Regions from separate parts of the Brevibacillus choshinensis genome, predicted to be linked through region 2. Evidence: riboswitches for the same ligand, from Rfam matches in the RefSeq annotation. Region 2 holds a riboswitch; each other region holds the start of a gene.
What was found. Region 2 has a riboswitch for cyclic di-AMP ahead of JNE38_RS20255 (CAP domain-containing protein). Riboswitches for the same ligand answer to the same signal wherever they lie in the genome.
Positions count from the first base shown of each region.

Region 1: linked by a shared signal. The riboswitch ahead of JNE38_RS16405 (CAP domain-containing protein) and the one ahead of JNE38_RS20255 (CAP domain-containing protein) in region 2 are both predicted to bind cyclic di-AMP.
Region 3: linked by a shared signal. The riboswitch ahead of JNE38_RS15525 (CAP domain-containing protein) and the one ahead of JNE38_RS20255 (CAP domain-containing protein) in region 2 are both predicted to bind cyclic di-AMP.
Region 4: linked by a shared signal. The riboswitch ahead of ehuB (ectoine/hydroxyectoine ABC transporter substrate-binding protein EhuB) and the one ahead of JNE38_RS20255 (CAP domain-containing protein) in region 2 are both predicted to bind cyclic di-AMP.

Region 1 covers NZ_CP069127.1:3,256,176-3,260,976, forward strand. Annotated here, with positions in the region: gene JNE38_RS16390 (hypothetical protein) at 177-431, opposite strand; gene JNE38_RS16395 (hypothetical protein) at 452-652, opposite strand; gene JNE38_RS16400 (SF0329 family protein) at 888-1,457, opposite strand; cyclic di-AMP (ydaO/yuaA leader) riboswitch at 1,920-2,076, shown strand; gene JNE38_RS16405 (CAP domain-containing protein) at 2,084-2,698, shown strand; gene JNE38_RS16410 (winged helix-turn-helix domain-containing protein) at 3,014-4,207, opposite strand; gene JNE38_RS16415 (hypothetical protein) at 4,204-4,359, opposite strand.
Region 2 covers NZ_CP069127.1:4,022,396-4,027,196, reverse strand. Annotated here, with positions in the region: gene JNE38_RS20270 (amidoligase family protein) at 1-193, opposite strand, end outside; gene JNE38_RS20265 (hypothetical protein) at 377-520, shown strand; gene JNE38_RS20260 (hypothetical protein) at 661-855, opposite strand; cyclic di-GMP riboswitch class I at 868-950, opposite strand; gene JNE38_RS20255 (CAP domain-containing protein) at 1,175-1,840, opposite strand; cyclic di-AMP (ydaO/yuaA leader) riboswitch at 1,848-2,005, opposite strand; gene JNE38_RS20250 (NAD(P)-dependent alcohol dehydrogenase) at 2,356-3,324, shown strand; gene JNE38_RS20245 (macrolide family glycosyltransferase) at 3,485-4,693, shown strand.
Region 3 covers NZ_CP069127.1:3,073,915-3,078,715, reverse strand. Annotated here, with positions in the region: gene def (peptide deformylase) at 1-83, shown strand, start outside; gene JNE38_RS15535 (homoserine dehydrogenase) at 111-1,124, shown strand; gene JNE38_RS15530 (hypothetical protein) at 1,228-1,383, shown strand; gene JNE38_RS15525 (CAP domain-containing protein) at 1,441-2,166, opposite strand; cyclic di-AMP (ydaO/yuaA leader) riboswitch at 2,174-2,329, opposite strand; gene JNE38_RS15520 (rhodanese-like domain-containing protein) at 2,475-2,816, opposite strand; gene JNE38_RS15515 (cold-shock protein) at 3,255-3,458, shown strand; gene JNE38_RS15510 (phosphotransferase family protein) at 3,599-4,417, shown strand; gene JNE38_RS15505 (hypothetical protein) at 4,580-4,801, opposite strand, start outside.
Region 4 covers NZ_CP069127.1:4,901,232-4,906,032, reverse strand. Annotated here, with positions in the region: gene JNE38_RS24565 (winged helix-turn-helix domain-containing protein) at 1-174, opposite strand, end outside; gene JNE38_RS24560 (CapA family protein) at 379-1,434, shown strand; cyclic di-AMP (ydaO/yuaA leader) riboswitch at 1,746-1,879, shown strand; gene ehuB (ectoine/hydroxyectoine ABC transporter substrate-binding protein EhuB) at 2,094-3,005, shown strand; gene ehuC (ectoine/hydroxyectoine ABC transporter permease subunit EhuC) at 3,033-3,689, shown strand; gene ehuD (ectoine/hydroxyectoine ABC transporter permease subunit EhuD) at 3,693-4,343, shown strand; gene ehuA (ectoine/hydroxyectoine ABC transporter ATP-binding protein EhuA) at 4,358-4,801, shown strand, end outside.

The DNA.
Region 1 (4,801 bases), 770 kb from region 2:
CCCACTGCGAGGGCAACCCGCTGACTTTCCTTTCGACTCCTCACGGCGTTCGAATGAAATAACGCTTTCGGCGCGATCTCATTGAACGTCGAAATCCTGTGGCTTCAAATCAATGCCCGATTGCACAGCAAATCCGGCAAAGGTTTTCGACGAATGACAACCTTTGCGTGCTTGCTTTACGAAGAAATCACGTTTGCTTCACTAGCCCCCTCACTTACCTTTTGCTTCTTCTTCTGATTCAACAAATAGGCAATGACGCCAGCTACTGCACTAATTGCAAATGTAGGCTTTGCCAAGAGCTCCTGGCTTTTCAAAATAAGTTCACCATTTTGCAAGAGAAGACCAAGCACTTGACCTATTACTAATAATGAGCCCGCTAGTAAAAAGAGTACCAGACTGACCACGAAAAGTACCTCAAGCGTCTTTTTCATAAAACACTCCTCCTTTGCCTTTATACAGGAATTGGCAATACACCCAGCGCGATGAAATAACCGATCAGGAAAATCGGAACGACATAATACATGATTAACGGGACAAACGTCTTTTCAGGCCGGGCTCCCGCTATTCCGGATGCAATAAAGATCGGTGCTGAGGATGGCGGGGAAGCCCCTTCCAGGCTCCTTAGAACCACTACTCGTGTATCTAGATGCACGGATGGGTCTTCCTTTATGCCTGGTGCGTGATCACTGCATCCTGCAATTATTGCTATCGTAGCCATTATGTAAAGGTACGTTTCATGTAGGTTCCCCTTCCTTAAACAATATTGCAATTACACTTCACTCATTTTTTATCTAGAAAGATATAGTAAATTAGCGGTAGATTTGGACTTTTCTTTCTTTGTCCAAGACTACCGCTAATTCCGGCGCATCTTAAAAAGGGATGTGTTTTCATAAGGTACTAAGTCGTAGTTCATAAAAATACTGCACAATTGGATGCTTTAATTTCATTTTCTCGGCCATGTTTAAAATTCGCTTTTTTCCAACTCGTCTGTCCACCAAAGCCAGGATATTCAATAATATATCATTGCTCTCCAGGCTTTCCTCAATAGAAATGGCTAAAAATTTATTAGCAACAACGCTAAAATTTGATTTACTTAATGATACCTGTGCTAACAAAAGCTCCTCTGCATATTCTGATATTTTTCTATTTCTTGCAATTACTTTTAGACGATCCTCTGGAACTATTCCCTTGGCATCTTTTCTGACAGCTTCAATTTCTTCATTACTGATTGGAATTTGGATATTTGGATCATTCTTAATTTCCAGCTCCGTCTGATACCATTTGATTAAGGTAGTTTTATCATTCATATTGAGTACATTCTTTTTGTCTACCGAAATATAACAAAGTCCTGCTTTATCTGGTAAATAACGATAGCCGGTTGCACGGTATTCAACCCTTTCATATAACGCAGGACAGAGAAAACTCTCCAGATTTTGCTTCAATTTGCTCCAGGACATTTAATCCTCCAATGTTCTATATGGTAAATACCTAGTGAGGCAGTCATTCTATTAGCCATCATACAAATACAACCTAATAGATCAGACTAAATACAAGTAACCTAGCGTTTCACCCGTTACTGGGGTTGCTCTCATTGCCTTCATCGTCTCTGTTTTGTTGCCTCTTCTATCTCAGTCCAGTTTAATTGTTGGGATCACTGAGCGAGTTGTATCAGCCTTTATTTTGGATGCCGGTGTTTCTGCGAAAGCTACTGTTGGTTGGTCTTACGCCGTAGGGGGATGGAATGCAGCCTTATGGTTTGGATTGATTTTGCCTGTCCTTGCCCTGCTATATTTTACATCAGAAAAGAAACGTTCCTAAGAAATCGCATGCAGTCAACGTTTGCGGCCATTACACCTAGTACTCATACCATTTTTTGTGTATTTATTTCGACGTAGAATCTCTGTTATTCTGGGTCATGCCAAACAAAACAGCCGAAACTTCCTCTCGAATGGAAGTGCGGGGGATCTTCTTTTGCAGATGTGAGATCTGCATGGGGTGAATCGCCAAAGGGCGTAGGGTTGTTTTTCCTCAATCCGAATCCGTCAACTAACCTCGTAGGCCAAAAAAAGGAGACGATGTGAATATGAAACGCCTTGGTACGATTGCAATCGCGACTTTGGGATTGGGATTTGTTCTTTCCGACTTTTCTAACACAGCTTCTGCCGCGGCCCTTCAACAACCAACCCAATCGTTTCCATATACCGTACAATACGGATATCAACCCGTGATGCAGCAACCTGTTCAACCGCAATACGCGACAACTATTCAGCAGCCTGTACAACAGGTAGCTGCTCCACAACCTGCAGAGCAAACCAATCAGCAAGTGGACGCTTCCGCTGTCATGAAGCAAGTCGCTAACCTGGTGAACCAAGAGCGTGCAAAAGCAGGGCTGAAACCAGTGGAGCTCGACGCTTCTTTGAACAAAGTAGCACAGGCAAAAGCGGCTGACATGTCCAATAACAACTACTTCGACCATACCAGCCCTACGTACGGTTCTCCATTTGACATGATGAAGCAGTTCGGTGTATCTTATATGACCGCTGGAGAAAACATTGCGATGGGTCAGCGCACCGCTGATGAAGTCATGAACCAATGGATGAACAGCGAAGGTCACCGTCAAAACATCATGAATCCTTCCTTCACCAAAATCGGTGTAGGCTATGTGAATGGATACTGGGTTCAAGAATTTATTGGCTAATGAATGCGATGCGAACGCCGAGTCCTCAAGCGAGGGCTCGGCGTTCTTGGTTTTCCCAGAAAGCCAGCTGCCTCATATGCTCGCGCTCCCTTTTCACATTAGTATTCACTAAGGTTGTGCTGTCATTCGCTGAAGAGACAAAATGCGTCCTTTCATCTTCTTGGAGCGACAGGAGCCCAATGCCTTTATTCCCCATATTCGAATGGGCGGATTCAAATAGTCATGTGCAACTTGGTTAAGGATGATCGTAAAGCGGGCAATACCTGATTCGTACGCGGAGACTTGTCGGCAAATGTTACCGGGGAACTCGAAATATCAGTTCATAGACTCTATCGAAATCGTCTCGCATCCATTGAATACTCCAAAGTTTTGAAAACAATTGTTCAAGGCTGTCCGCAATTGTTTTGTTGGCTTTATGTCGTTCTCGTACCAGATGTTTTTGACAACCAGCGTCCCGGATTTTCGCTCCGCGATTACCTCGGCTCGTCCGATGAGGCTTTCTCCGTATAATAGAGGCAACACATAATAGCCGAACTTCCGTTTGATTGCAGGCGTGTAGATCTCCCAGGTGTAATCGAATCCAAACAATTCTTTGATCAGTTTTCTGTCCCATATGAAATTATCTAGTGGGGCAATCAGCTCGCAGCGCCATTTCGGCGCTGGATTTTGCTGAACGGCTTCAATAAGCGGCAAGTCTTCCGCGCGGCAATAAAGTATATCCTTCATTTGTTCTACGGCAACAGCAGCAATGCGAGCTTCGTGCAACAGTCGGCGGAAAACCTCATTGCGCTGCTCCGCTTTCAATCCCCATATGTTCAGCCAGGCATCGGATGCGCGATTCCATAAAAGGCCAACAGCGCCGATTCGACGCAGTACCCGCCACTTGTGATGCTCCAGCTCGCTCTCCAGCGGCTCCGGCGCATTCAGCAGATTTGGCGGTATGTACTTCCCCGCGATATCGTAATATTTACGTGTTCCTTTTTTGTGATGGATAATCAACTCGCCTGTCGAATACATCTGCTCCAGAACCGACCGAGATGAATTGTTTCCACTGCTCCAATGGATGGCCGATCGCCAAACGAAGTTTCCATCCAATTTTAGATCATCCGAACTTAGCGCACCGTGATTTTGGATGTGAGCTCGTACTTGCTCTATCAACGCTTCCATTTCGGGATAGCGCTTGGCATGTTGTCGGGCGGCTTGTCTGTACCGCTCAAAATACGGCCAGTCCTCGACGGGGATAATGGCCAGATTCTTGTCGGGATAATCGACAAGGATTCTATCTTGATACAGCAACTCGGCGAGCATGTTCTTGGTGAATCCTTTGATTCGCGACTGCAACACCAGTTCGGCGTTTTTTCCGCAAACATCGATGGGATCGTATTGAATACAGCCTACCTGCCGCACAAAATCCAATACTCCCTGCTTTCCGGTAAAATGATATTCGCCCAACAGCCCGTGCTTCAATAGCAGAAATTGCCGTGCCTGGCGGTTCGTCAATTGGATCATGTACACATCGACTCCTTAACGAAACAAACAGGAACCGTTTGCACATGACGATGGATGGCTAATGATGGTATCCATTGGGGAGCTTCATTAGCAAACCCCTTTCCTAATTTTCCAACAACCGAAAATTGCTCTTTTTCAATGATTTCAACCATGCCTATTCCCCCTATACGTTGGAAAACGAAGAAAACAAACACACGTTCCTATCAAATGTTACCATTATCTCCAACATAAAAACAAGAGCTATTGAAGGCTGACCGTTAACGCAATGAAGCTGCCGTTCGCCGCGGCAGCTTCATCTCATTTGTGCATTGGGCCAAAGTCTCAAACAACAAAAAAACCTTGATTTCTCAAGGTTTTTTGACTTTCTCTATGGAGCGGGTGATGGGAATCGAACCCACGCTACTAGCTTGGGAATATAGATTTCCCCTTTTGATGCAATATGATTGAGAAGTGTAAACCCTGATTTACCAAGAGATTAGTATGCTGTCAATCCAATCATTTATGTCTTAAAATGAAAGGTGGGGACCAATTTGGTCCCCAATTCGTCCCCAAGGACTAATTTAGTAACTCTCTTTCACAGCCGGAATGTCCGCT
Region 2 (4,801 bases):
GTTCGCGATCTTTCCAGAGAATGGGGGGCGTTTGAAGTTCGCTGCCGGACTCTTCGCCGGTATCATCAATTTGCCGTTCATCCAACGCCATAGTCCAGCCTGGCAAGAGTTCAACAACCTCGGGTTTACCTCCAACAAATTCAATTTCTACGCCAAAATGAAGGGCTTTCCAGTTCATAGCAAAGGGCTTCATGGTTCGCCTTCCTCCCAGGTTTGATTGTTAGCCTAAAAAATTCTAACTAGGGGAGGGGGCGGCGGAGCACGGGATTAACGAGGGACTTTTTTTCTTGGCAAGGGAAACGCCTCCCGAACAGTCTTTGTCATAAAAAAGGCCCTTTCCGGGCACCAAACTTCAAAAATTGTGATGTTGATTCTGATGCATTTGACTGAGCTGATGATGGGCAATCGCGTCATCGATGGAATGGTTTACGGCATGCTCATCTTTTCTTGTCAGGCTGTTTGTTCCAGCCAAGAAGAATCCCGCACCGATTACGGCTACCAAGGCACCAAGGAAATATAACAACGGTTACACCACCTTTCGGAATGCTTACCATAATTATAACAGTTTTTACCAGTAAAAGCATACCAAATGACGAAAATGGACGTAACTCACCATCCATACAAAAAAAGGCTGCCGTTGTTACTTGTGGCAGCACTCCTTTATCCGGTTACTTCGATGCTTTTTATATCCTGTAATGCCAAGTTCAACAGTTGCTTGCTATCATCGTGATAAACAAGGATTGTCACTTTCTCCACCTTCAATATTCGTCCTAGAATAACGTCGGATGAGTTTCTAAATTGAATTTTTAATAATGTATTCTCTTGAATCCATTTCTCTAGACGCTGACGAGTCATGAAGCATTCTCCTTTGGTAGCTGGCTGGCTTGTGTTACCACGAGGCCCCTTTAGCTTTGCGTCTCATACTTTCGCATGATTTGCCTTTATCTGGATTGGAAAAAAGGTATTGATGAAATTATAACATCAATAGGCATTTGGAAATAGGTCTTTGGTTTTGAAAACCCTCCCCTTTTTTCGACGAATGAGCGCACCAGCTAGGTAAATAATAAGACAGCAAAGCGGGGACGAGTTGCCCGGCCATAGGTTTCTGCCTTTCTGAGAAAAAACAAAAAAGCCGGCCCCTCGCTTGAGGACGCGGCTTTCCCATACCCTATCATTATCCGATGAATTCTTGCACCCAGTATCCATTCACAAAGCCTACTCCGATTTTGGTGAAGGAAGGATTCATGATGTTTTGGCGGTGACCTTCACTGTTCATCCACTGAGTCATGACTTCATCAGCCGTGCGTTGACCCATAGCAATGTTCTCACCTGCGGTCATAAACGACACCCCGAACTGTTTCATCATGTCAAAGGGAGAACCATACGTAGGGCTTGTATGGTCGAAGTAATGGTTGTTGGACATGTCAGCTGCCTTCGCTTGAGCGACCTTGTTCAAGGAAGCGTCCAGTACTACCGGTTTCAGGCCTGCTTTTGCACGTTCCTGGTTTACCAGATCCGCCACTTGCTTCATAACAGAGGATGCATCCACTTGATGTTGCTTTGCAGGCTGCTGTTGAACGGGCTGTTGTACAGGCTGCTGTTGTACAGGCTGTTGCTTGTATTGCTGTTGAACCGGCTGTTGCATTACTGGTTGATATGCATATTGCGGTTGTACCATATATGGGAAGCCTTGGGCTTGTTGCTGTTGTTGCACTTGCTTGGTCGCCCCTGCATTCAATGGGCAAGGATAAGCAGCCGCGGCAGAAGCTGTGTTAGAAAAGCCGGAAAGAGCAAATCCCAATCCCAATGTCGCGATTGCAATCGTACCTAGGCGTTTCATATTCACATCGTCTCCTTTTTTTAGCCTACGAGGTTAGTTGACGGGTTCGGATTGAGGAAACAACCCTACGCACATTGGCGATTCACCCCATGCAGATCTCTCATCTGCAAGAAAAAAAGTTCCCCCGCACTTCCATTCGTGAGGAAGTTTCGGCTGTTTTGTTTGGCATGACCTAGAATAACAGACATTCGCGGTCAAATGAAAGGTATAAAATTTGGTAGGATTAATGGGATATTAGAGAAAGTGGCAGAAACAGCGACTTCTCTGGGAGCGGTGTCCGAATATCAAAAGGAACGGCGGGGATGGAGGCAACGACTTCTTTTTCAACGAACGGATTTGATCGGGTCATAAACGGATGCTGCGGCATTCGTTTTTGTTTGCAGAACTTCGCGAAATGATATTTCTATGAATCAGGCCATATAATGCACCGTGGCTAAAGAACGGAAACTTTTGTAAGCGGTGAACTGTATATAAATATGGAGAAAGATTACGAAGGGGAGAGAAGGGGAGGAAGTATGAAAGCGATTGTATACGAGCGGTACGGACCGCCGAATGTGCTGCAGCTGCGGGAGGTCGCCAAGCCCGTACCAAATGACGACGAAATCATGATTAAGGTCTATGCTACAACCGTTGCTGCTGGGGATTGCCGGTTACGCAAAGCAGATCCTTTCCTCGCGCGCCTATTCAACGGCCTTTGGAGACCAAAGCGTATCAGGATTCTCGGATTCGAACTGGCGGGCGTGGTCGAATCGGCGGGTAGCCGCGTTACACGGTTCAAGCCGGGAGATTCCGTATATGCTGCCTGCGGAATCAGCTTCGGCGCGTATGCGGAATACAAATGTCTGCCCGAGAATGGCGGTGTCGCACTCAAACCTGCAAACATGACGTTCGAGGAGGCAGCTGCGGTACCGGTAGGCGCCTATACGGCCCTGCAATTTCTCCGGAAGGCCAACATCCAAAGCGGCAGTCGGGTGCTCGTTTACGGAGCTTCTGGCAGCGTCGGGACATATGCCGTCCAGCTCTCCAAGTATTTCGGCGCGGAAGTAACCGGATTGTGCAGCACGTCTAATGTGGAATTGGTGAAATCGCTGGGAGCCGACCGAGTCATTGATTATACAAAAGAGAAGTTCGCAGAGGAAGGTCCGTCTTACGATATCATTTTTGATACGGTCGGGAAGAGTCCATTCCAAGCTTGCGTCAAGCGTCTGACACCGAATGGCTTCTATTTGCGTGCGTACCATGTGGACTTTCTGCCGATCATTGGCGGACTATGGGTCAATGCGACGAGCAGCAAGAAGGTAATCGGCGGATCGTCGAAGGAATCCGCAGAAGACTTAATGTATCTGAAGGAGCTGATCGAGGCAGGAAAGCTGCGTTCTGTAATCGATCGCCGCTTTCCGCTGGAGCAAGCACCGGAGGCTCACAGCTATGTGGATCTGGGACATAAGAAAGGTAACGTGGTACTAACCGTTCGGGGAGACTGAACATTCTGTTCGTTCCGAAGTGAAAAACAAGGTGGTTTTGCGCAGTATGGATGGCTATGATAAACTTGATTCCATTATTTGAGTGGAGCGATCGTTTGGGGCAGTGCCCATTATTCTTGCACAAAGTAGGGAAATGCGTAATGCGTAAGGAGCGGTAGATATGGCACGTGTTTTATTTATCAATAGTGGATCAGAAGGACATATCAATCCAACGATTGGAGTGGTGCAGGAGCTTATCTCTCGCGGAGAAGAGGTAGTGTACTTTACGGTAGAAGCTTTTCGAGAGCGTATGGAGAAGACGGGAGCTACTGTACGAACAATTGACGGTCAAAAATTTATAGAAGCGTTTATCTCGGGTGGAAGAAATTATTTGCTTGAAAGAGTCAACGGTCTTTTACATACGGCAGATATCGTCATCCCTAGCGTTCTTGAGCAGATCAAAGGAGAGCATTTTGATTACATCATCCACGATTCCATGTTTGGATGCGGACGGTTACTGGCGCAGATCCTAAAGCTTCCTGCAATGAATTCGTGTACTTCTTTTGCGCAGACAAAAGAATCATTCGAGAACATGCTGGAACAGCTTTCTGACAAAATACCTGTGGAAATCCTTACACCCATCCAAGAGGAATATCACCGCCTGACGAATAGGGTGAAGGAAAAATATGATGTGGAGATCCATTCTCCTTATGAGGTTTTTTGTAATCCTGCACCACTTACTATCGTTTATACAACCAAGGAGTTTCAACCTTTTGGAGAAGCATTCGACCAAACTTACAAATTTGTAGGTCCATCCATCTCTTCACGATACACGCAGGAAAACTTCGACCTCACTGAAATCGAGGGGAAAAGCCCCATTTACATTTCATTGGGTACGATCGTTAACCGATCGATCGATTTCTATAAGCTATGTATGACGGCACTTGGGAACACGGATCATACCATCGTCATGTCGATCGGGAGTAACGTTCAAACCTCTGATTTGGGGGAAATCCCCAAAAACTTCATTGTGAAAAGTTATGTTCCGCAACTTGAGGTCCTCAAATATGCGAAATTATTTATTACGCATGGTGGAATGAACAGCACCAATGAAGGTCTCTATCACGGGGTTCCGCTCATTGTAATCCCACAAAGCGCGGATCAGCCAATCATCGCCGGGCAAGTCGTCAATATCGGAGCAGGCATGAAGCTGCAAATGCAAAACTTGACTGCAAATCAACTGCGTGAATCCGTGGATCATGTGTTGAACGACCCAACTTTCAATCAGGCTGTGGCAAAAATAAAGGAATCCTTTCAACAGTCAGGTGGGTATCGCCAAGCTGTTGATGAGATATTCGAATGGAAAGATCAGTATCCTTTCTCAAAATAAATGTTGATTGAGCTCAGTCGTAGCAGCAGGATGGACACTGAAGCCTTCCTCGAACGAAGCGGCATTCCAGGTAATGATGGTCTTCCTGGCTGCCGCTAGTTTGTCATT
Region 3 (4,801 bases), 950 kb from region 2:
TGTACTCTGCAAAAAACGGTAAGAAACTAAAACCACAAGACGCGAATCCAATACTCATGCACCAGAGGAGATTGGTTCGATAAGCGTATTGCCAACAGGATGGATGACGGATGAAACAATGGAAAGTAGTGATTACAGGGTATGGCTCGGTAGGGAAGCAAGTAGCGAGATTATTGATGCTGCGTCAGGACCACTATCGAAAGCAGTATGGCATGGAAGTGATTTTGGTTGGAACTGCTCGTTCGACTCACGGTGTCTATGATGAGAAGGGGCTGCAGCCTTCAGTGCTTGAGGCGTTTGCTGCGGAAAAGAAAACGGGGGATATGCCATTTTCCGGTTCGGATTTTATCCGTTCCTGTCAAGCTGACGTCCTCATTGAAACGGGACCATCCCAATTTGAAACGGGCGGGCCCGGACTCGCTTACATACGGCATGCATTAGAAACTGGCATGCATGCGATCGCGGTGTCCAAAGGGGCACTGGTTGTTGATTATGCAGGTCTGTCCGCATTGGCGAAGCAGCATGGTGTCTCTCTCAAGATTAGCGGGGCGACGGCGGCTGCCTTACCGACCATCGATCTTTTGCAGTACAATTTGGCGGGTTGTGAAATTCAGGCGGTGGAAGGGGTGTTCACAGGGACGACCAACTTTGTCCTGACGAGCATGATGGACGAAGGCATCTCTTGCGAGGAAGCGATTGCGAGGGCGCAGCAGCTGGGAATTGCGGAGCCGGACCCGTCGTTTGATGTGGATGGATGGGATACTGCGTGCAAAGTAACCATTTTGGCGAACGCCGCTTTTGGGGCTCAGCTGACACTTTCAGACATCGCGAAATCAAGTGTGCGAGAAGTGACCCGTGAGCAAATCCAGCTATGGCAGCAATCCGGTAAGACACCAAAGCTGATAGGGAGTATTCGCCGCACTCCGGAAGGGCTCCGGGCTTCTGTGGAATTGCTGGCAGTTGACTCTGCGCACCCGTTTGCAAATGTAAAAGGCACGACAAAAGCGATCCGAGTGGAAACGGATGTCATGGGTGACCTGCTTGTCATTGGCGGGAAATCAGATCCCGTCGCAGCGGCTGCAGCAGCGCTGAAGGATTTGGAGCATATTCTCAGTCTGCAGTAATCACTGATTGGTTCACGCTCCCTCTTCCCATGGAGAATGAACGCCAAAGAGCGGTGTATACTAAAAGAGCAATGACTACTTGCAAGGCGAGGAGGAGCAGCCCGTGCCACAGCAAAACGATGTGAATGCTGAAATGCAGCAAGTATCTGCCTATCCGACGAAGCAAGAGATGCATCAAAAAGATGTAGCGCTCATGGAAGAACAGGATTGTGGCTGCACGTCTAAGCAATGCACGGACACTCAATCCAAGCAGGAATAGCAAAAACCAAAAAAGCCGGGCCCTCACTTGAGGTCTCGGCTTTCCCATACCATTTCATTATCCGATGAATTCTTGCACCCAATATCCATTCACAAAGCCTACACCAATTTTGGTGAAGGAAGGATTCATGATGTTTTGACGGTGACCTTCACTGTTCATCCATTGGTTCATGACTTCATCAGCTGTACGTTGACCCATTGCAATGTTTTCCCCAGCGGTCATAAAAGATACGCCGAATTGCTTCATCATGTCAAATGGAGATCCATACGTTGGGCTTGTATGGTCGAAGTAGTTGTTGTTGGACATGTCAACCGCTTTTGCTTGTGCGACCTTGTTCAGGGAAGCATCAAGCTGAAGTGGTTTCAGACCCGCTTTTGCACGCTCCTGGTTCACCAGATCAGCTACTTGCTTCACAACAGAGGAAACTTGTTGATCGGCTTGATTTGCAGGTTGCGGAGCAGCTGCAGGCTGCTGTTGAACCGGTTGCTGAACTGGCTGTTGTTGTACAGGTTGTTGCTGTACAGGCTGCTGTTTGACTGGAGCTGCGTATTGCGGCTGCACCGGCTGTTGCATGACTGGCTGATATCCAAATTGTGGTGTGAATTGCTTCATTTGAAGGATATATGGGAACCATTGGACTTGTTGCTGCTGTTGCACTTGGCTAGGCGCCCCTGCTTTCAGTGGGCAATTATACGCTGCCGCGGCAGAAGCTGTGTTTGAAAAGCCGGAAAGAGCAAACCCCAATCCCAAAGTCGCGATTGCAATCGTACCAAGGCGTTTCATATTCACATCGTCTCCTTTTTTTGGCCTACGAGGTTAGTTGACGGATTCGGATTGAGGAAACAACCCTACGCACTTTAGCGATTCACCCCATGCAGATCTCTCATCCGCAAGAAAAAGATCCCCCGCACTTCCATTCGAGAGGAAGTTTCGGCTGTTTTGTTTGGCATGAACCAGAATAACAGAGATCTATCGGAGAATGATAGGTGTAATATTTGGTAGGATTAATAGGATAAGAATCATAGAATAGAGAATACAGGTAGGAAGGAATAAGAAAAAATCCCTCTCGATTGATCGAGAGGGAGAAGTCATTAGCGGTTTTCTTTCAAATCGTTCCAAGCCGTCAATCCGCCTTCAAGTGCAAGGGCACGATATCCTTTTTCCCGGAGGAGAGCTGCTGCTTTTTGTGCCTTGTTGCCTGTGGTGCAGACCGTGATGATCGTCGCATCTCGGAACGTATGAGAGGTTTTTTCATCAAAGGGCTGATCTTGTTCCTTCATATGTACGTAGGGGGCGTTTTTGGTTTCGATTCCTTCTATGTGCAGACTTTCTTGTAGGAATTTCTCTTCATCTCGAACGTCAACCAGTAGTAGGTTGCTTTCTTCCTGGATGGTTTTGCGAAAAGTAGAGCAGCTGATGGTTTCCTTTTGCATGTGTGGATCACTCCTTTCCTTGATTGTAGCAGAAGCATAAGAGTAAGGGATAGAAGGTGTCTTGTTGCTTTTACTGGACAGGCATGGTAGAATGAGGTTGCTACTTGAAAATCCGATACGTAATATCCACGTAGAAAGTGGACACCTTACGTTTTTTATTTTTTGAATGCCCGATTCACACTGGCGCGGTCATCGGAGCCGCAAGGATGAAAGAGAGGCAGGGCTTTCGTTGTTTTTGGTTTTCAAAAGATGTACCTTGCCCGTTTTGAAGTTCCGTAATACGATTCTCACATATTTGAGAAGTAGGTATGGATTCACATATCATGAAGGCATATCACACGTATCGATAAGGGTATTTCTTCATGATATGTGAGCTTTATTTGCTTCGGTAAATATGACTAGCATATTCAAAATTGACTTTTTTGGAGGTTTTTTTTCATGCAAACGAACGGAACAGTAAAATGGTTTAACGCAGAAAAAGGTTTCGGATTCATTCAAGTAGAAGGCGGAGACGATGTTTTCGTACACTTCAGCGCAATCCAAGGTGATGGCTTCAAAACTTTGGACGAAGGCCAACGCGTTCAATTCAACATCGTTCAAGGCAACCGTGGCCCACAAGCTGAGAACGTAGTAAAACTGTAAGTCTCCCTTTAAAAAAACTGTCCGTTCGCGGGCAGTTTTTTTGTTTTCATCCATTGATGAGCCCTTGTATTCCTTTTTCTACCATTTCCGTGAGTTTGCTAGTATAATAAATGGTTGCCATGAGAAAGCGAGGGGAAAGCATGGAGGACTGGCTGCAAGCATTGATACATACCTCACCGAGTCTTCGAAATACGGAGAGGATCGAGCAAATCTTCAAAGGATTCTCTACAGATCTCAAATATCGCGTATACCTGTCTGACGGTACCCAGCGAATGCTGCGCATAGCCGACCGGACCGCATGGGAGCAAAAGAAAAAAGAATTTGCGATTCTAGAGGTTTTGAAAAAAATGGAGGTAAAGGCATCTTTACCCATGGAACAGGCCGTGTTGGAGGAATCGAATCATTGCTACATGGTCTTGTCTTATCTGGAGGGGGAGGATGCCAAGGACGCTTTGCCCGTTCTTTCTCTTGAGGAACAATATGAAATTGGGAGAGTAGCTGGAACTCAGCTAGCTGCCATGCATACGATCTGTGCGGAAGCCTCCGTTCCTGAATGGGAAGAACGCTGCTTGCTAAAACATGAGCGCTATGTAGAAGCGTACTACAATTGTGGATACCGAATTCCCCAAGCGGAAAAAATCCTGACGTTTATCGAAGACCATACGCGTTTGCTGCGCGACGTACCGAACCGATTTTTGCATGATGACTTTCATGTGGGTAACTTGATCGTTCATGAGGGAAAGTACGCCGGAGCGATTGATTTTAATCGGATGGACTGGGGAGATCCTGTTCACGATTTTACCAAGCTTGCTTTTTTTAGCAGAGAAACCAGCGTTCCTTTTTGTATCGGTCAAATCAGGGGATATCTTGAGCGAACGGGTGCCCCAGCGATGTTTTTTGGATACGATATGGTGTGTATACAGCGATGGCCATCTTCTCATCGATTGTGTGGACCTTGAGGGTGGTTCCCCATCAGATGAAGGAAATGCAGGAGCGGATTTCACGAGTTTGCCAGGACCATGAATATTTTGAGGAGATTGTTCCCAGTTGGTATCTAGCGGATTGAAAGAAAAAAGGAACTATGGCAAGGGCCACAATTCCTTTTCTCCATAGATTCTACATTAGAAACAGGTGTCAATCTTAACGCTTTGGAACTGGCTATCGAGTACAGAAAGACCATTGACTTGGCCTGCGCCGACTGCTGTGCGTGCGTAGGTGTTGAGGAGGACGTTGTCACTGTCAGGTTTGTTGTTATTGTTGTTGTTGGTGTAGTTTTTGTAGTTTTCGCAGTTGACAGTTACACGTACTTCATAGTGGAAGGATGCTGGGATAGTTGCATTAAA
Region 4 (4,801 bases), 880 kb from region 2:
CTGCGTGAGCAAGGTCGTCTTGCCGTAGCCGGCAGGTGCGCAAAGAATGGTCAGCTTGCAAAAGAGGCCTTCGTCCAGTCTGTTCAGCAAGTGATTTCTCCGTACACTTCCAGGCCTCGCACCAGGCAAGGTGGTTTTGGTTTTGAGTATGACGGAACGCGGCTGATGTACCATGGTTCCTCCTTTCACGACGCCTACGAAATTGAAATCACATTTTCACCATTATACTTGTTTCACGTCTAATTCGACATTTGAAAACCGGGAAATCACAAAACGTCGATTTTTCACGGGAAATGTTCCTCTGCTCCGGACAGGCTTCAACAGGCTTCACACCCAGCAGCAACTAGAATGGGCGTAGAAGCGTGAGGAGAGAGGTGCATGAAAATCGGACGGTGGAAGATTGGGACGGCAATAGCCGCTGCGATGCTATTGATCGCAGGCAGTGCGGCGGGATCGCATGGCGTATCTGCGGCAGAGGAAAGCAGGATTCGTATCGCTTTTGTGGGAGATATCATGCTGGACAAGAGCGTCGGAAACCAAATCGGGCTCCATGGCGTGGATTACCCGTTTCAAAAGACGGTAGACTTTCTGAAGCAGGCGGATCTGACCATCGGCAATCTGGAGACGTCTGTCAGCACCCGCGGCCAGGCAGCGAAAAAGGAATATACATACCGATCCAAGCCCCAAACTCTGCAAGGATTGGTGAACGCCGGCTTTGATGTCGTCAATCTGGCCAATAACCATTCCTTGGACTACGGCATGGACGCGTTATTCGATACCATGGACCATTTGAAAAAGGTTCAGCTTGGCTATGTAGGTGCAGGGAAAAACGAGGAGGAGGCATTCGCCCCGGACATCCGAACCATCAACGGAAAGCGTGTTGCCGTCATAGGGTTGAGCCATGTACTGCCCAATCGGCAATGGTTTGCTGGAAAAAACAAGCCAGGACTCGCCCATGCTTATTCGTATGAGCCGATGCTCACCTACGTCAAAAAAGCAGTGGCACAGTCTGATATTACCATCGCCGTGATGCACTGGAATCTCGAATACAAGGATAATCCGGAGCCGTATGCGCGGGAAATGGCTCGGAAGCTCATTGACAGCGGGGTAGATGCGGTGGTCGGCTCCCATAGCCATTCGGTGATGGGAATGGAGCTCTACAAAGGGGTGCCGATCTACTACAGCGTAGGCAACTTCGTCTTTACCACCTCTTACAATCCCAAAGGAAGAGAAGCAATGATGGTGGAGCTGACCTTTGGGGAAAAGGAAACCACCTCCAAAGTGATCCCGGTCAAAATCGTGAACGGACAGCCGGTCCCGATGGATGCGGCGAACCGGAAACGGATGATCGGCAAATTGAACCAGTTATCCTATCAAATGAAGTTTGATGAAGAAGGAAATGCAGTCAAAACGGTCGCTTCCCCAACCAAATAGAAAACATAGCGAGCAGGATCATCCGGTCGACACCGCGGCCAGATGATCTTTTTTTGTACTGCAAAAGGCTTTGCGTCGCCAAATTTTCTGGTGAACCGACATAGCGTGAACCTTTTTAGTCAGAGTGGACATGGTAGGATATGGACGGAATTTTTTGGAGATGTCTGGTAATTACGGTTAACAGAGCCTGAGTGGACCAGAAGAGCGAATATACGGAATTATCAAGGATGTGTCAAAAGGAGAGGCATGATAACATGAAACGCGTGTTAACCATAACGGAATCATGAGAGGAGATCAACGAACACCTCCCAATCAAATAGGGGCCTAGTTCCGTCTTTTACGGAAGCGGGGGAACCACGTTAGGGGTTAATTCTGTGATGCACAGAAGGGATGCACACTGCCATCCTACCCGTCAGCTAACCTCGTCGGCTAAAGCAGATTATTCCAAAACCTCAATTGCTAGAGAGCGCATGTCTTGTACACACTGGGAGCGCGTAGTTCCTATTGGGAAAAATCCCTTGTGCACAGCTTGTTTGACATGCCTTCCAGCGAGAAAACAGCCGGCGCATTTGCTTTTCCATGTGGGGATGGCCCTCCCGTATCATGGAAGGTGTTGCGCTGGCTTTTTCTATACATGGGATGTGAAAGGGGAAGGAAGCATGAACAAGAAAAGCTTCATGAGATGGGGATGGACAGCCGTACTGTCGTGCCTTTTGCTTGTCGCAGGATGCGGCTTTGGACAGCAAGCCCGGTCCGTCGCGGGCAATGAGCAGACCCAATCAGCGGAGAGCACATTGGAAAAAGTGAAGAAACAAGGCTTTGTCACGGTGGGCTTCGCCAACGAAAAACCGTACGCCTATGCCACTCCGGACGGAAAATTGACCGGAGAAGCGGTAGAGGTCGCACGCGTCGTCCTCTCCAAAATGGGGATAAACGAAATGAACGGCGTACTGACTGAGTTCGGGTCCCTGATCCCAGGGCTGAAAGCAAAGCGCTTTGACATCATTACGGCAGGCATGTACATCACACCGGCCCGCGCCAAGGAAGTGGCGTTTGCCAATCCGGAATACAGCATCGGGGAAGCGCTCGCGGTGAAGAAAGGAAACCCGCTCCAATTGCGCAGCTACAAGGACATCGCCTTGAACCCAAATGCTAGAATCGCGGTCATGAGCGGCGCGATCGAGATGGAGTACCTGGAGAAATCGGGAGTGAAGCAAGAGCAGCTGGTCCTGGTGCCAGATCAGCCATCGGCGATAGCAGCGCTGCAAGCGGGACGTGCAGATGCCATCACGATGACGGGCCCGTCCCTGCAAGCAGTTCTGGAGAGTGCCAATGACAGCAATGTGGAGAGGGTCATGGATTTCACCCAGCCCGAGATTGACGGGAAAAGCATTCGCGGCTACGGAGCGGCAGCCTTCCGCAAAGAAGATGAAGCGTTTGTCAAAGCGTTCAATGAGGAGCTGCAAAAGCTCAAAGAATCGGGAGAGCTGCTGAAGGTCCTGGAGCCGTTTGGCTTTACCGAGCAGGAGCTGCCTGCCGAGATGACGGCTGAAGGGCTGTCAAAGCAATGATGGGCGCTGCTTCGACGAAAGGAAGGGATGAACATGAGTGAGACTATGCAGCTGATTCCTTTTTTGCTCAAAGGAGCGGCGACGACCTTGCAAGTGACGGCACTCTCGGTGCTGGTCGCCTTCACCGTCTCATTTGCAGCCGGCTTTTGCAGGCTTTCCAAATGGTTTTGGGTTCGCGGGATCATCAGCGCTTATGTGGAAATCTTCCGGGGGACGTCTCTCTTGGTACAGATGTTTTGGCTGTTTTTCGCGCTGCCCCTGCTGGGCATAGAGCTTTCCCCGATCCTTGCGGGAGTGATTGCACTAGGTCTCAACTATGGAGCCTACGGTTCGGAAGTGGTCAGAAGCGCCATTCTTGCCGTTCCAAAGGGACAGATGGAAGCATCGATTGCCTTGAACATGTCGCCTTGGCAGCGCATGAGACGGATCATCTTGCCGCAAGCAACCGTCATGATGCTTCCTTCGTTCGGAAATCTAATGGTAGAGCTGTTGAAGGGGACCTCCCTACTTTCCTTGATCACACTGGCTGATTTGACATTCCAGGGAATGCTCCTGCGCACGTTTGATTCATCCAGAACATTTCAAATATTCGGTCTTATGCTGGTGATGTATTTCTTGATGGCCTATCCTTTGACGCTCGCCATGCGGTGGCTGGAGCGCCGCGCATCGATAGGGAGGGTGTAAGCCATGTGGAGTTGGTCCTTTACGTGGGAGATACTCCCCCAGATCGCAGCAGCGATTCAAACGACCATTCTCGCGACCATCGCCGGGTTCGCCATCGCCCTTATTGGGGGGCTGCTGCTCGCATTTGGACGCAGAGTCAAGCAGAAATGGCTGTCGTTCCTGTCTGCCTGCATCGTGGAATTCATACGCAGCACCCCGCTCCTGGTGCAGCTGTACTTCATTTTTTACGGACTTCCAGCGATCGGAATCTCGCTCGGGCCGTTTGCGGCAGGGGTACTCGGATTGGGGATTCACTACAGCGCCTACCTCTCTGAGGTGTACCGCTCCGGAATTGATGCCATCCCGAAAGGTCAATGGGAAGCAGCGAAGGCACTCAATTTTTCCAGGGCTAAGACGTGGTCGCGAGTTATTTTACCACAAGCCATCCGCCCGATCGTTCCCGTGCTGGGCAACTATTTGCTCGTCATGTTCAAGGAAACTCCGATTCTATCGGCCATCACATTGGTGGAGATGCTCCTCGCAGCTAAAATGATTGGTTCAGCATCCTTCCGTTATCTGGAAGCCTTTACCCTGGTGGGGATCTTGTTCCTGGTGCTAAGCTACGCCTCCTCGCTGCTGATTCGCAGACTGGAGATAAAATGGGGACGGCTATGAGAAAGGAGAGGCCTATGAAAACGACTCAAGGAGAAATGCCTGTCGTCGTCTATCGCGGCGTGAGCAAGTCATTCGGTGAGCAGCAAATCTTGCAGAAGATAGACCTTTCGATCGCACCGGGTGAAAAAGTAGCCGTGATTGGCCCGAGCGGTTCTGGAAAAACGACACTCGCTCGCCTGCTGATGACGTTGGAGGAACCGACTTCGGGCACGATTGAAATCGACGGTCAGCACTTGTGGCACAAAAACGTAAATGGCAGGCTGGTGCCTGCGGACGAGAGGCATTTGCACAGCATCAGGGGAAACATCGGGATGGTTTTTCAGCACTTCAACCTGTTTCCTCACATGAACATTTTGCGGAATTGCACGGAAGCACAGATCCACGTCCTGAAAGTCAGCAAGCAGGAGGCGCAGCAAAGAGCGCTGGCCATGCTGGAAAAAGTGGGGCTGGCAGATAAA